DNA from 2 places in the Kitasatospora sp. NPDC028055 genome. Region 2 is predicted to be linked to the other one. Evidence: riboswitches for the same ligand, from Rfam matches in the RefSeq annotation. Region 2 holds a riboswitch; the other holds the start of a gene.

Region 1 (7,149 bases), on a different contig from region 2:
TCCGGACCGGGGTCGGCTCGTCGTACGGGCGGGGCTCGACCAGCAGCTGGTCCAGCAGCTCGGCCGGCACGTCCAGCACGCTGGTGCGCTCCGCCGGCGGGGCGTCGGCGGGCCCGGGGAGCGGCTGGATCACCGAGGTCGGCTCGCTGGTCGGGTAGCGCGGGCTGGGCCGGGTGGAGGCCGGCGGCTCGGCGTCCAGCTCCTCCGGGGTGAGCGTGCGGCGGACCCGCTGGAGGGCGGCGAGCAGCTCCACCGCGTCGTACGGGCGGGCGTCGGCGGCCCGGGCGCAGGCGCCGGCCACTATGGCGTCCAGCGCCGGGGCGACGGCGGGGGCGGTCAGCGAGGGGGCGGGGACGTCCTCGTGCAGGTGCTTGTACATGACCTGGACGGGGTTGTCGCCGGTGTGCGGACGGCGGCCGGTGAGCATCTCGTACAGCAGGATGCCGGCCGCGTAGACGTCGACCCGCTGGTCGGTGGGGGCGTCCGGGAGGATCTGCTCGGGGGCCAGGTAGGAGACGGTGCCCATGACGGTGCCGCCGGTGGCGGTGCTGGTCGAGGTGGGCGCGCCGTCGGCGCTGCCGAGCACCCGGACCAGGCCGAAGTCGGCGACCTTGACCAGGCCGCTCTCGGTGATCAGCACGTTCTCCGGCTTGACGTCCCGGTGGACCAGCCCGGCCCGGTGGGCGGCGCCGAGGGCGGCGAGCACCGGCTCCAGCACGTCCAGCGCGGCCCGGACGGACAGCGCGCCGCGGTCGCGCAGCAGGTCGCGCAGGGTGCGGCCGGGCACGTACTCCATGGCGAGGAAAACGTTTCCGCCGTCCGCGCCCTGGTCGAAGACGTTGACCACGTTGGGGTGGGTGAGCTTGGCGACCGCCTTGGCCTCGCGGATGAAGCGGGCGGTGAAGCCCTCGTCCCCGGCGAGCTGGGGGTGCATCACCTTGAGGGCGACCACCCGGTCCAGCCGGGTGTCGGTGCCCCGGTACACGGTGGACATCCCGCCGGTCGCGATGCGCTGCTCGACCCGGTACCGGTTGTCGAGCACGGTACCGATCAGGGGGTCGTGCAGTGCCATGTCCACCCGGGGGAGTCTAGTGGGGCGGGCGCGGGCCGGTCCCGGCGGACACCGCCTCCGGGACCGGCTTGTGACATCCGCTACGGGTTCAGAACGCCGGCCGCTCGCGGGTGTCCAGGTCGGCGCGGCCGGCCATCGCCGAGGAGGCCTCGGCGTGGAAGCGGCGCGGGATGCGCCCGGCCCGGTGGGCGAGCCGGCCCGCCTCGGCGGCGTGCCGCATCGCCTCGGCCATCAGCACCGGGTCCTGGGCCCGGGTCACCGCGGAGGCGAGCATCACCGCGGCGCAGCCCAGCTCCATCGCCAGCGCGACGTCGGAGGCGGTGCCGGCGCCCGCGTCCAGGATCACCGGGACGCCCGCGCTCTCCACGATCAGCTGGAAGTTGTGCGGGTTGCGGATGCCCAGCCCGGAGCCGATCGGCGAGCCCAGCGGCATGATCGCCGCACAGCCGACGTCCTCCAACTTCCGGGCCAGCACCGGGTCGTCGTTGGTGTACGGGAGCACCGTGAAGCCGTCGTCGACCAGCGTCTCGGCGGCCTCCAGGGTCTCGATCGGGTCCGGCAGCAGGGTGCGCTCGTCGGCGATCACCTCCAGCTTCACCCAGTCGGTGCCGAGCGCCTCGCGGGCCAGTCGGGCGGTCAGCACCGCCTCGCCGGCGGTGAAGCAGCCGGCGGTGTTGGGCAGTACCCGGATGCCGTTGCGGGTCAGTACGTCCAGGACGGAGCCCTGGGTGTTCGCGTCCACCCGGCGCATGGCCACGGTGGTCAGCTCGGTGCCGGAGACGAGCAGGGCGCGCTCCAGGACCTCCAGGCTCGGCGCGCCGCCGGTGCCCATGATGAGCCGGGAGGAGAAGGTCGTCCCGGCGATGGTCAGCAGGTCGTCGGCCATGGTTCAGCCTCCCTGGACGGCGGTCAGGATCTCGATCCGGTCGCCGCTGTCCAGCGTCGTCCCGGGCCATGAACTGCGCGGCACCACGGCCTCGTTGAGGGCGGCCGCGACGCCGGAGTTGGCGGCGCTGACGGTGGCCACCAGTTCGGCGAGGGTGGTGGCGGCGGGCAGCCGGCGGGGCTCGCCGTTGACGGTCAGGGCGATCTCGTTCGGGGCGGTCTCGGTCGAGGCGGTCTCGTTCGGGGCGTTCTTGTTCGGGGCGTTTTTGTTCGGGGCGGTCTCGGTCATGCGCAGGCCTTCGCGACGGGGGTTTCGGGGGAGAACCGGGTCGGCGTGAACGGCCGTGCCAGGTCGGGGACTTCGCCGGTCGCCAGGTAGTCGGCGAGCAGGTCGGCGGTGACCGGGGTGAGCAGCACGCCGTTGCGGTAGTGGCCGGTGGCGGCGACCAGTCCGGGCAGGGCGGTCGGGCCCAGCAGCGGGGCGTTGTCCGGCGAGCCGGGGCGCAGCCCGGCGGAGGTCTCGCGCAGCGGGAGTTCGGTGATCCCCGGTACCAACTCGTGGGCGTCGCGCAGGAGTTCGTACACCCCGCCGGCGGTGACGGTGGTGTCGTAGCCCTGCTCCTCGGTGGTCGCGCCGATCACCAGCTCGCCGTTCTCCCGGGGGACGAGGTACAGGTGCTGCCCGCGCACCACCGCGCGGACGTTGCGGGACAGGAACGGCCGGTAGGCCTCCGGGATGTGCAGCCGGACGATCTGCCCCTTCACCGGCCGCACCGCGGGCAGCACCCCCTCGGGCAGCCCGGGCAGCCGGTGGCTGCGCGGGCCGGCGGCGAGGACCACCTGCTCGGCGGTCAGGGACTCCCCGTCGTCCAGCCGGGCGCCGACCGCGCGGCCGCCGTCCACCAGCAGCCCGACGGCCTCGGCCCGGTGCAGCCGGACGCCGGCCCGCTCGCAGGCGGCGACCAGGGCGTTCAGCAGCCGGCGCGGATCCACCTGGTGGTCGTCCGCGACGTGCAGGCCGCCGCGCACGCCGGGGGCGAGCATCGGCTCCAGCCGACGGGCCTCCCGGCCGGTCAGCCAGCTGGAGTCCAGGCCCAGCCGCTGGTGGAAGGCGTGCAGTTCGCGCAGCTCCGCGCGGTCGTCGGAGTCCAGGGCGACGGCGATGGTGCCGCAGCGGCGGTAGCCGGTGTCCAGGCCGCCACTGGCTTCGGTGAGCTCGGCGGCGAAGGTCTCGTACCGCTGGTTGGAGGCCATCCCGAGGTGCAGCAGCGGCTCCTCGCCGTACTGCAGCTCGGTGACCGGGGCGAGCATCCCGGCCGCGACGCCGGCCGCCCCCCGGCCGTGGCCGGGATCGACCACGATCACGTTCCGCAGCCCGCGTTGCGCGGCGCGCCAGGCGACGGCGAGGCCGATGACGCCCCCGCCGATCACCAGCACGTCGGCGCGGCTGCCCGATGGCATGCGTGACAAAGCTGCTCTTCTCCCTTCGCCGGTATGACCCGGATCAGGTTCGGACGGTCGCAGGCCGTGCCAGCCCGCCTCTCAGCCCGGTCCGCCGGGCTCCCGTGTGGTGCGTCCACCTTAACGCCGGGGGTCGGCCCGGCCGAAGGGCCGTGTGAGGGGTGAGACGGGGGCGGCGGCCCGGGCCGTCGGGCGGGCGAGCGGTCCGGTGGTGAGCGGCTCAGAGCCGGTTCAGCGGTGCTGGGTACAGTGACGGGCGTGGCAGAGCTGAGCGGAACGGACCGGGTGGTTGTCGTCGTCGGAGCCGGGCTGGCCGGGGCGCAGTGCGCCCTGCGGCTGCGGCAGGGCGGCTGGCCGGGGCGGATCGTCCTGGTCGGCGAGGAGCGGCACGCGCCGTACGACCGGCCGCCGCTCTCCAAGGACGTGCTGCTCGGCAAGGCCGACGCCACCACCCTGGACATCGACTACGGGCCGCTCGGCATCGAACTGCTCACCGGCCGCCGGGCCACCGGGCTCGCCCCGGGCGTGCTGCGCACCGACGGCGGCGACCTCCCGTACGACGCGCTGGTGATCGCCACCGGCGCCACCCCGCGCGCCCTGCCCGGGGCCGAGCGCGCCCACCTGCTGCACACCCTGGACGACGCCCTGGCGCTGCGCGCGCTGCTGCGCCCCGGGCTGCGGCTGGTGCTGGTCGGCGCGGGCTGGATCGGCGCCGAGGTGTCCACCGCCGCGCGGCAGGCCGGCTGCGAGGTCACCGTGGTCGAGGCCGGTCCGGCGCCGGTGCCGGGCGCGCTGCCGACCGCGGTCGGCTCGGCGATGGCCGCCTGGTACGCCGAGGCCGGGGTCGACCTGCGCTGCGGGGTCGGGGTGGCCGCCGTCGAGCCGGGGGCGGTGCTGCTGGCCGACGGCTCCCGCCTGCCGGCCGACGAGGTGGTGGTCGGCATCGGCGCCCGGCCCGCGACCGGCTGGCTGGCCGGCTCGGGCGTCGAGCTGGACGCCTCCGGAGCGGTCGTGGTGGACGGGCGGCTGCGCACCGGCCTGCCCCGGGTGTTCGCGGCCGGGGACTGCGTCAGCTATCCGTCGGCCCGCTCGGGCGCCCGGCTGGCCGTCCAGCACTGGGACCACGCGCTGCAGTCCGGCTCCGCCGCGGCCGCCGCGGTGCTCGGGGCGGACGCGCCGTACGACCCGGTGCCGTACTTCTGGTCCGAGCAGTTCGGGCGGATGGTCCAGTACGCCGGCCGGCACGCCGAGGGCGACGAACTGCTGTGGCGCGGCAGCCCGCAGGAGGCCGCCTGGTCGGTGCTCTGGCTGCGCGACGGGGTGCCGAGCGCGCTGCTGGCGGTGGACCGGCCGCGCGACCTCACCCAGGGCCGGAAGCTGATCGAACGCGGTGCGGTGCTCGACCGGGCGCTCGCCGCGGACCCCACGGTGGCGCTCAAGGGAGCCGTCGCGGGGTAGCGAGTGGTGCGCGGCGGGCCGCGGAGGTGGCAGTCTGGTGGCGTGAGTGAGATCGAAAGCAAGATTGAAGCCCTGGTCACCGACTGGATGTACCTGCCCGACATCTCGGAGCAGTGGGGGGTCCGGGTCACCGAAGTGCGTGACCTGGTCAAGAACGGCGGCCTGATCGCCGTCCGGCGCGGCCCGAACAAGTCGCTGCAGGTCCCGGCGGCGTTCATCGACGGCCAGGGGCTGGTCAAGCACCTGTCCGGCACCCTGACCGTGCTGCGGGACTGCGGGTACAACGACGTGGAGATCCTGGAGTGGCTCTTCACCGAGGACCCGTCGCTGCCCGGCAGCCCGATCCAGGCGCTCCGGGAGAACCGCGGCACCGAGGTCAAGCGCCGCGCCCAGGCGATGCTGATCTGATGGCGGCGGACACGCTGCGCGCCCGCCTGGCCGACGCCCGGCTCTACCTGTGCACCGACGCCCGTCGCGAGCAGGGCGACCTGGCCGAGTTCCTGGACGCGGCGCTGGCCGGCGGGGTGGACATCGTCCAGCTCCGCGACAAGGGCCTGGAGGCCAAGCAGGAGCTGGCGGCGCTGGAGGTCTTCGCCGACGCCTGCCGCCGGCACGGCAAGCTGCTGGCCGTCAACGACCGCGCCGACGTCGCCCACGCGGCCCGACCGGACGTGCTGCACCTCGGCCAGGACGACCTGCCGGTGCCGGCCGCCCGGGCGATCCTCGGCGAGGACGTGCTGATCGGCCGCTCCTGCCACGCCGAGTCCGAGGTGGACGCGGCGGTCGCCGAGCCCGGCGTGGACTACTTCTGCACCGGCCCGGTCTGGCCGACCCCGACCAAGCCGGGCCGCCACGCGCCGGGCCTCGGCCTGGTCTCGTACGCGGCGCGGCAGGCCACCGACCGGCCGTGGTTCGCGATCGGCGGGATCGACCTCGGCAACCTGGACGAGGTGCTGGCCGCCGGCGCCCGCCGGATCGTCGTGGTCCGGGCCGTCACGGCGGCCGAGGACCCGCGGGCCGCCGCCGCCGAGCTCGCCCGCCGGGTGCGCGCGGCGGCCTGACGGCCTCCGGGGCCGTCGCCGCCGTCGTCTCTCAGTACTTGCGGACGGTGGCGGCCTCGGCCAGCGCCAGCAGCACCGTGCGGGCCCGCTCGTCGGCGAGCGGCGCCGCCGCCAGCGCGGCCAGCGACTCCCGCATCAGCTCGTCGATCCGGGCCTCCACCAGCTCCGGCGCCCCGCTGCGGGCGATCAGCTCGCGCAGCCCGGCCACCTCCTCGGCGGCCAGGTCCGGTGCGCCGAGCCGGGCGTCCAGGTGCCGGGCGTCGGCCTGCGGCAGGCCCCGCATCGCGTGCGCGACCAGCAGGGTGCGCTTGCCCTCGCGCAGGTCGTCCCCGGCGGGCTTGCCGGTGACGGCCGGGTCGCCGAAGACGCCGAGCAGGTCGTCCCGCAGCTGGAAGGCCTCGCCCAGCGGCAGCCCGAACGCGCCGAGCGCCTCGACCAGCTCCGGCCCGGCCCCGGCCAGCAGGGCGCCGACCTGGAGCGGCCGCTCGATGGTGTACTTCGCCGACTTGTAGTGCAGTACGGTCCGGGCCCGCTCCGGCGCGCCCTGGTCGGCGGAGTCGCCGGCCACCGGCTCCAGCACGTCCAGGTACTGGCCGAGCATGACCTCGGTGCGCATCAGGTCGAACCGCGGCTTGGCGGCCAGCACGGCGGCCGGGTCCAGGCCGGAGCGCAGGAACAGCTCGTCGCACCAGATCAGCAGCAGGTCGCCGAGCAGCACCGCGGCCGAGGCGCCGTACTGCTCGCGGTCGCCGCGCCAGCCGCTGTCCCGGTGCAGCGCCTCGAAGCGGCGGTGCACCGAGGGCAGGCCGCGCCGGGTGTCGCTGCGGTCCATCAGGTCGTCGTGCACCAGGGCGCTGGCCTGGAGCAGCTCCAGCGCGGCGGCCGCGTTGGCGATCCCCTCGCCGTCGGCGGGGCCGCCCGCGGCGCGCCAGCCCCAGTAGCAGAAGCCCGGGCGCAGCCGCTTGCCGCCGTCGAGCAGGAAGTCGCGCAGGGCGTCGGCGGCGGGCGCCAGCTGCGGCGAGATCGTGCCGAGCAGCGCCGACTGGCCGGCCATGAACGCGGCGAGGGCCGCGTTGACGCGGGTGCGGACGTCCTCCACGTCCATCGGGTTGGCCGGCCGGGTGCTGGACGAGGTCACGATGATGCTCCGCTGGTTCGCTGGGGTGCAGCAAGCGTAGCGGGGCGGCCGGGAACGGATGTGCGAGCAGGGCC
Region 2 (7,149 bases):
AGGTGGTTCTTGTCCGGGGTGCCGCACCAGTAGGCGGCGTCGACGCTCGCGAGCTTCTCGGTCGGGATGGCGGAGGCGTTGGCGCGCTCCAGCGAGGCGGCGACCTCGCCGGTGGCGGTCTCGGCGTCCTCCAGCCAGAACTCGAAGCCGGTGTGCACGGTGGGCGTGAACGCGGCGGAGGTGTCCAGCAGGTCCTGGAGGCGGCGGCCGCCCGGGACGGTCCGGCGGGCCGGGACGGGGCTGCCCGGCTCGGTGGCCAGGGCCAGCTCCAGGGCGTCCGCGAGGTCGCGGCTGAGGTCGCCCGAGGAGGACTGGGTCTGCAGGCCGAGCAGGATCGAGCCGTCGGGGCGGCGCAGGGCCGGCCAGGCCAGCGGCAGCACCGTCGCCAGGGTCACCGACGGGACGTCGCCGCCGGCGCTCGCGGTCACCCCGGCGGCCAGCGTCAGCGGCGCCGTGGCGGCGGGCACCAGCTCGCGCAGCGCCACCCAGTCGGCCTCGCCCGGCAGGCCCTCGAACGGACGGTGCACCAGCTCCTGCACGGCGTGCGAGGCCTCCCGGCCGTGGCACGCCTTGTAGCGGCGGCCCGAGCCGCAGGGGCAGTCCTCGCGGGCCCCGACCACGGGGATCTCGCCCGTGACGGCGGTGGTGGACTGGCGCTGCGGCGCCTTCTTGGCGGCCTTCTTGCCCATGCTGCGGCTCTCCCGGGGACGGTGGTCCTGTTTCACGGGAAGCCTACTGAGGTTCCCCCGGCGCGCGGGAACGCGCCGGGGCGGGCGCCGTACGCCCGGCTGCCGGTCGGACGGGCGTCCGGCTGCCGGTCGGGCGGGGGCCCAGGGTGCCGTTCTGGGCGACTACGCGCTGCGGGCGGTGCCGCCCCCGGTGCGCCGGGCGTGCCGGGCGCGGGCGGGCAGCGCCGCCCAGACCGTGACCTCGCCGGGCGCGTCCCGGACGCCCCAGTCGCTGGCCAGTTGGTCGACGATGGCCAGGCCGCGGCCGCCGCGCGAGGTCAGCGAGGGGCTGGCGGGCAGCGGCCGGGTGGCCGCGCCGCCGTCGGTGACCTCCAGGGTGAGCACGCCGTCGGCGTGCATCTGCCAGCGGACCAGCACGCCGCCGTCCGGCTCGGTCGCGCCGTCCTCGGGCTCCCGGCCGCCCGGCGCCGGGTGCGTCCCGGAGGGGACGCCGACCAGCACCTGGTCCACCACCTCGGCCCGGGCACCGCGGCCCAGGGCGGGCAGCGGGCCCAGCGGACGGGCGTATCGACAGGCGTTGCTCAACAGTTCGGAAAGGATCAGAACAGCATCATCGATGACCGGTTCCGGTATCTGCCGGTCACCCAGATCTCGACGCAGTCGGCGCCGTGCGACCCCGACACTCGCTGGGCCGTGCGGCACTGCCATGGTCGATGAAGTCGGCACTTCACGCGCCACCATCAACGCCACCCCCGGACCTCCTTCAGCGTATGCCGAGGGATGGATGCCCCTTGGTAATGCGTCGGAAACGACCGTCGGGGGATCCTGCGGGCCCATTTCGGGCGATGCGACTCAGGGTCGACAAGAGGTCATTCCGTGCTCACCCTCCGTCGCCCGTGCGCAAGAATTCCGGCAATAACGTGCACGGAAGGTTTGACTGCCGACCAGGGCGATCAGGTTCTCCCGGGACGGCCGGGCGCCCGGCCCCGGCTCAGCGGCCGAGCTGGGCCAACACCTCGGCGGGCCTGTTGGTGATGATCGCGGAGACCCCGAGCTCCAGGCAGAGCTCGACGTCGGCCGGCTCGTCCACCGTCCACACGTGCACCTCGTGCCCCAGCTCGCGCAGCCGGGGCACCAGCTGCGGCTTGGCCTTGACCAGTTCGATGCCCGGGCCGGCGATCCGGGCCCCGCCCGGCAGCGGCTGCCCGGGGCGGAGGCGGCCCAGCAGCGGCAGCATCCGTTCGATCAGGAACACCCGCCGGTAGTCGGGCGCGGCGGTGGCCACCCGGTTCAGCGCGATCGAGGAGAAGCTCATGATCCGGGCGGACGGGCGGTCGCCGTCCGGGGCGGTGCCGATCTTGTACCGCTCCAGGGTGCGCAGCAGCTCGGCCTCGACCCGGCCGCGGAACCGCACCGGGTGCTTGGTCTCGATCGCCAGGTCCACCGGGCGGCCGCAGTCCACCACCAGTTCGAGCAGCCGCTCCAGCCGCAGCACGCCGCGCAGCTCGGGGTCGGTGCTGGGCCGGCCGGTCTTCCATGCGCCAAAGTCGTACGCCTCCAGCTCGGCCAGCGTCATCGCGGAGACGGTGCCGCGGCCGTTCGAGACCCGGCCGATCCGGCGGTCGTGCACGCAGACCAGGTGGCCGTCGGCCGTCACCCGCACGTCGCACTCGACGGCGTCCGCGCCCTCGTCGAGCGCGCGCCGGTACGCCGCGAGGGTGTGCTCGGGCAGGGCGTGGGAGGAGCCGCGGTGGGCGATCACCTGGACGGAGGGCGTGGTGCGCGCCGCCGCCGAGGGCAGTTCTGGGCTGGTCACGGCCCCAACGATAGGGGGCGCGGGTGAACCAGGGGCGAAGCCGGTCCCAACCTGTGGGCCGGCTCCGCCTCCGGTGGGTCAGACCCGGGCGGTGCGGCGGGTCAGGCCCGGGCGGTGCGGCGGGTCAGCGGGGTGAGGCCCCAGGTGGCCAGCGCCGGCAGCAGGAAGGCGAACAGCGAGGCCGAGGTCCACTCCTGCGGGGTGAAGTGCAGCGCCTGCTGGGCCGAGGTCCAGAAGTCCACCCACCAGTCGGCCACCGCGGTCGGCGCGATCAGCTGGTAGACGGCGAAGCCCAGCGCCCACGGCAGCAGCATCAGCCAGCGGGACGGCGCCCGCTCGGAGAGGTCCCAGCCGTGCCGGCCGGCGCCGAAGAAGTAGTCCACCGCCAGCACCGCCAGCAGCGGCACGAAGACCGAGCCGATCAGGCCGAGGAAGTTGCTGTAGGTGTCGGTGAACCGGTCGATCCGCAGCGCCAGCACGGTGGTCAGCACGCCGATCCCGCCGCTCAGCACCCGGCGGTCCACCCGCGGCAGCAGGTTCTGCAGCGACATCGCGGTCGAGTAGACGTTGGCGAAGGACTGGTCGGTCTCGCGCAGCACCAGCACCAGCAGGAACAGCCAGCCGGCCCAGACGCCGAGGAAGGAGTCGAAGATCCGGCTCGGGTCGCCGTCGGACCGGAGCAGCGCCATCAGCCCCAGCACGTAGCACCAGACCTGGGCGACGGTGTAGCCGGAGAAGCTGCCCCAGAAGGCCGACTTCGGGCTGCGCGAGTGCCGGGTGTAGTCGGCGGCCATCGGGACGAAGGAGATCGACACCGCGATCATCGCGTCGGTGGCGCCCAGGAAGCCGTGCCAGTTGCCCGCGCCCGGGTCCGGCACGCCCTGGCGGCCCAGCTGGACGGTGAAGTACACCATCGCGACCGCGACCGCCCCGGCCACGAAGCGGCGCAGCACCGCGATCGAGCCCAGCGGCCAGATCGTCAGCGCGGTGGTCAGCGCGCCCGCGAGCAGCACGAACAGCCAGCGGTAGTCGCTGGTGTGGGCCACGGTCTGGGCGCCCGCCGCGATGGTCAGCAGCTCGAACACGCCCCAGCCGACGCACTGGACGATGTTCAGCACGGTCGGCAGGTAGGACAGCCGGGTGCCGAACAGGCCGCGCAGGTTGGCCATCGCCGGGGCGCCGGTGCGGGCGCCGATCAGCGCGGCGACGCCGAGCATCGCGGTGCCGACCGCCGTACCGGTCACGATCGCCGTCACCGCGGCGGCCAGCGACAGCTCGCTGCCCTTCTCGCCGAGCACGGTCGCGGCGGTGGAGAAGCCGATCAGGCTGACGCCGAGGTTCATCCAGAGCGCGAAGTGGTCCCGGAAGCGCAGGGTGCGCGGCGGCTCGGTGTCCAGGACCAGCGGCGCCTCGACGCGGTGGTCCAGCAGCGCGGCACCGGCGCCGGCCGGGCCCGGGGGGAAATCCTTGGACGCGGGCGCGCCCGAAGAAGAGGATGGCGAAGCAGGCGGCATGGCCGATACTCCCTACGCCGGCATTACCCGGACAGGTTCCGGCGGTCAGCGCCCCCTCGACGGTCCGCCGGTCACTGGCCTGGCGTACGGTCGACATGCGCACTCTCAGCCTGGTCGGTCCAAGCTCCCGCGTGTCAGTTTGGAGCGACAGGCTAACCGGCACGGAGACGAACGCCAAAGGCCACGGGGTGCGCGGTCCGCATCGCGGGACGCCGGGCGGGGGTGGGGAGCCCCGGCTGTCGGTGGCGGCTAAGGATTCTTATGAGTTATTCAGAGGGGTCCTTACGGCAATCGAATCGTCGGTGCGAAAAACTATGGTCCTTGGTTCTGTCAGCTATGGAGGTCGTCCGTGAGCACCGAGCGCGAGGTTGGGCCCACCGGGCCGCAGGGGGAGCAGCCCGCGGGGGCCCCGGAGGCGGCGGGTGCCGCTTCCGAGGGCACCGCTCAGGGCGGCCACAAGCCGACCATGGCCTTCAGCCGGGTCCCCGAGCCGAAGGACGAGCCGGTGGACGGGCCGGTGGACGGGTCGACCGACGCCGCCCCGGCCGACAGCGGGTACCAGCCGACCATGGCCTTCGGCCGGATCCCGGAGCCGGCCGCCGCGAGCGCGGCGGCCGAGGCCGCCCCGGAGGCCCCGGCCCCGGCCCCGGCCGTCCCGGCCGAGGGCGGGCACAAGCCCACCGTCGCCTTCACCAAGGTGCCCGCGCCGGAGGCCCCGGCCGCGCCGGCCGCGGCCGCCGTCGAGGAGCCGGCCGTCGACCCGGTCACCGGCTACCTCGACGCCCCGCCGCCGGTCCTGCCGCCCGCGCCGCCCGCCGCACCCGCACCCGCCGCGGCCCCGGTCGCCGCCGCCCCGGCCGCGCCCGCCCTGCCGCCGGGCACCCCGGGCACCAACCCGTACGCGACCCCGACCCACGGCGTTCCGGCCGCCGGCGCCCAGGACCCGTACGGCGTTCCGGCCGCCAACGCCCAGGAGCCGTACGGTGCTCCGGCCGCCGGTGTGCCCGTCGCGCCCGGTGCGCCCGGTCACCACCCCTTCGGTGCCGGCCAGCCGCTCGGCGGCTGGGGCGCCGGCCACGACGCCGGTGCCGGCCACCCCGGCGGCCCCGGCGGTCCGCTCGGCTACCCCGCCGAGTACCCCGGCGGCCCGGGCGGCCACGGCCCGCGCAAGAAGCGCGGCGGCCTGGTGGCCCTGCTCGCGGCCGTCGCGCTGGTCGCTGGCATCGCGGGCGGCGCGGTCGGTGTGGTCGCCAGCGACCACAACAGCGGCAGCAGCTCGGCGGACGACCACCGCAGCACCACCGTCCAGGCCAGCAACACCCAGAAGAACGAGCCGGCCCCCGGGTCGATCGCCGCCATCGCCCAGAAGGCGCTGCCCAGCGTCGTCACCATCAAGGCGCAGAACAGCACCGAGTCGGGCACCGGCACCGGCTTCGTCTTCGACACCGAGGGCCACATCCTCACCAACAACCACGTGGTCGCGCCGACCCTCAACGGCGGCAAACTGACCGTCAAGTTCGCCGACGGCACCTCCTACAGCGCCTCGGTGCTGGGTCACGCCGAGGGTTACGACGTCGCCGTGGTCAAGATCGACAACCCGCCGAAGAGCAGGCTGTCGCCGCTGCCGCTGGCCGACTCCGACAAGGTCAACGTCGGTGACGCCACCGTCGCGATCGGTGCGCCGTACGGCCTGGAGTCCACCGTCACCAGCGGCATCGTCAGCGCCAAGGACCGCCCGGTCGCCTCCGGCGACGAGACCGGCTCGCAGGCCTCGTACATGAACGCGCTGCAGACCGACGCCTCGATCAACCCCGGCAACTCCGGCGGCCCGCTGCTGGACTCCAGCGGCGCGGTGATCGGCATCAACTCGGCGATCCAGTCCAACGCCTCCGCCAACGGCCGGGCCGGCAGCATCGGCCTGGGCTTCGCCATCCCGATCAACCAGGCCAAGTGGGTCGCGGACACCCTGATCAAGACCGGCAAGCCGGTCTACGCCAAGCTCGACGTGCTGCGCAACGACGACTACAAGGGCGACGGCGCGCAGATCCAGACCAAGGACATCCAGGGCCAGCCCGCCGTCACCCCCGGCGGCGCGGCCGACAAGGCCGGCCTCAAGCCGGGCGACGTGATCACCAAGCTCGGCGGCGTGCCGATCGAGAACGGCCCCGCCCTGGTCAGCCGGATCTGGACGCACAAGCCGGGCGAGACCGTCGACGTCGAGTACACCCGCAACGGCCAGACCATGACCACCAAGGTCACGCTCGGCCAGCGGGACGGCGATCAGTGACCCCGGGGCACGCGGAATCGTGTGCACCGAACGCCGCCGGAACCGTTAGGCTGACCTCCGCCTGGAGAGCTGCCCGAGCGGCCTAAGGGAACAGTCTTGAAAACTGTCGTGGCGTGACCCGTCACCGTGGGTTCGAATCCCACGCTCTCCGCCGGTAGGAGAACCACCTGCTCAGGGCGGGTGCCGAGATCGTTCGGCACCCGCCCTCGGTGTTTTCCGGGGCGTGACGGCGGAGGGCCGGTGGTGGGCCGCGGACGGCCCGGCGGCCGGGGGTTGACCCTGACACGGGGGGAGACGGTGGAGTGGGAGCACCATGTTGAACATCGGAGACTTCGCCGTCCACGGCCGGGTGTCGGTGCGAATGCTGCGCCACTACGACGCGATCGGCCTGCTCACGCCCGCCAGGGTCGACCCGGTCACCGGGTACCGCTCCTACGAGGCGGGCCAACTCGCCCGGCTGAACCGGGTGATCGCGCTCAAGGAGCTCGGCTTCACGCTGCAGCAGGTACGGGCCGTGCTGGACGAGCACCTGGACGCGGCCGAGCTGCGCGGGATGCTGCGGTTGCGGCGGGCCCAGCTCGCCGAGGCGATCGCGGCGGACGAGCGGCGGCTGGCCCGGGTGGAGGCGAGGCTCCGGACGATCGAGAGCGAGGGGAACATGTTCGAGCACGACGTCGTGGTGAAGCCCGTTCCGTCCGTGCGGGTGGCCCAACTGAGCGGTGTGGCGGCGAGTTACGCGCCGGAGGACATCACCCCGGTGATCGGCCCGCTCTTCGACGAGCTGTGCCGGCGGGTGGAGGAGTCCGGGATCGAGGTGGTCGGCCCGTCCGTCGCCCGGTACGA

Evidence for each region. A riboswitch is a leader RNA that binds a small molecule or an ion and turns the genes downstream of it on or off. The one in region 2 is predicted to bind thiamine pyrophosphate.
Region 1: it holds a riboswitch for thiamine pyrophosphate, as region 2 does, so the genes downstream of both, thiO (glycine oxidase ThiO) here and AB0F71_RS03310 (cytosine permease) in region 2, are expected to answer to the same signal.

The regions. Positions count from the first base shown of each region.
Region 1 is NZ_JBEZXE010000002.1:32,316-39,464, reverse strand. Features, by position in the region: gene pknB (Stk1 family PASTA domain-containing Ser/Thr kinase) at 1-1,072, opposite strand, end outside; gene AB0F71_RS04115 (thiazole synthase) at 1,161-1,958, opposite strand; gene thiS (sulfur carrier protein ThiS) at 1,962-2,162, opposite strand; gene thiO (glycine oxidase ThiO) at 2,243-3,418, opposite strand; TPP riboswitch at 3,422-3,534, opposite strand; gene AB0F71_RS04100 (FAD-dependent oxidoreductase) at 3,668-4,876, shown strand; gene AB0F71_RS04095 (Rv2175c family DNA-binding protein) at 4,919-5,284, shown strand; gene thiE (thiamine phosphate synthase) at 5,284-5,937, shown strand; gene AB0F71_RS04085 (polyprenyl synthetase family protein) at 5,969-7,075, opposite strand.
Region 2 is NZ_JBEZXE010000001.1:670,903-678,051, reverse strand. Features, by position in the region: gene AB0F71_RS03325 (DUF5926 family protein) at 1-689, opposite strand, end outside; gene AB0F71_RS03320 (ATP-binding protein) at 852-1,397, opposite strand; gene AB0F71_RS03315 (glycerophosphodiester phosphodiesterase family protein) at 1,681-2,505, opposite strand; gene AB0F71_RS03310 (cytosine permease) at 2,607-4,019, opposite strand; TPP riboswitch at 4,012-4,160, opposite strand; gene AB0F71_RS03305 (trypsin-like peptidase domain-containing protein) at 4,369-6,306, shown strand; tRNA gene AB0F71_RS03300 (tRNA-Ser) at 6,370-6,457, shown strand; gene AB0F71_RS03295 (MerR family transcriptional regulator) at 6,620-7,149, shown strand, end outside.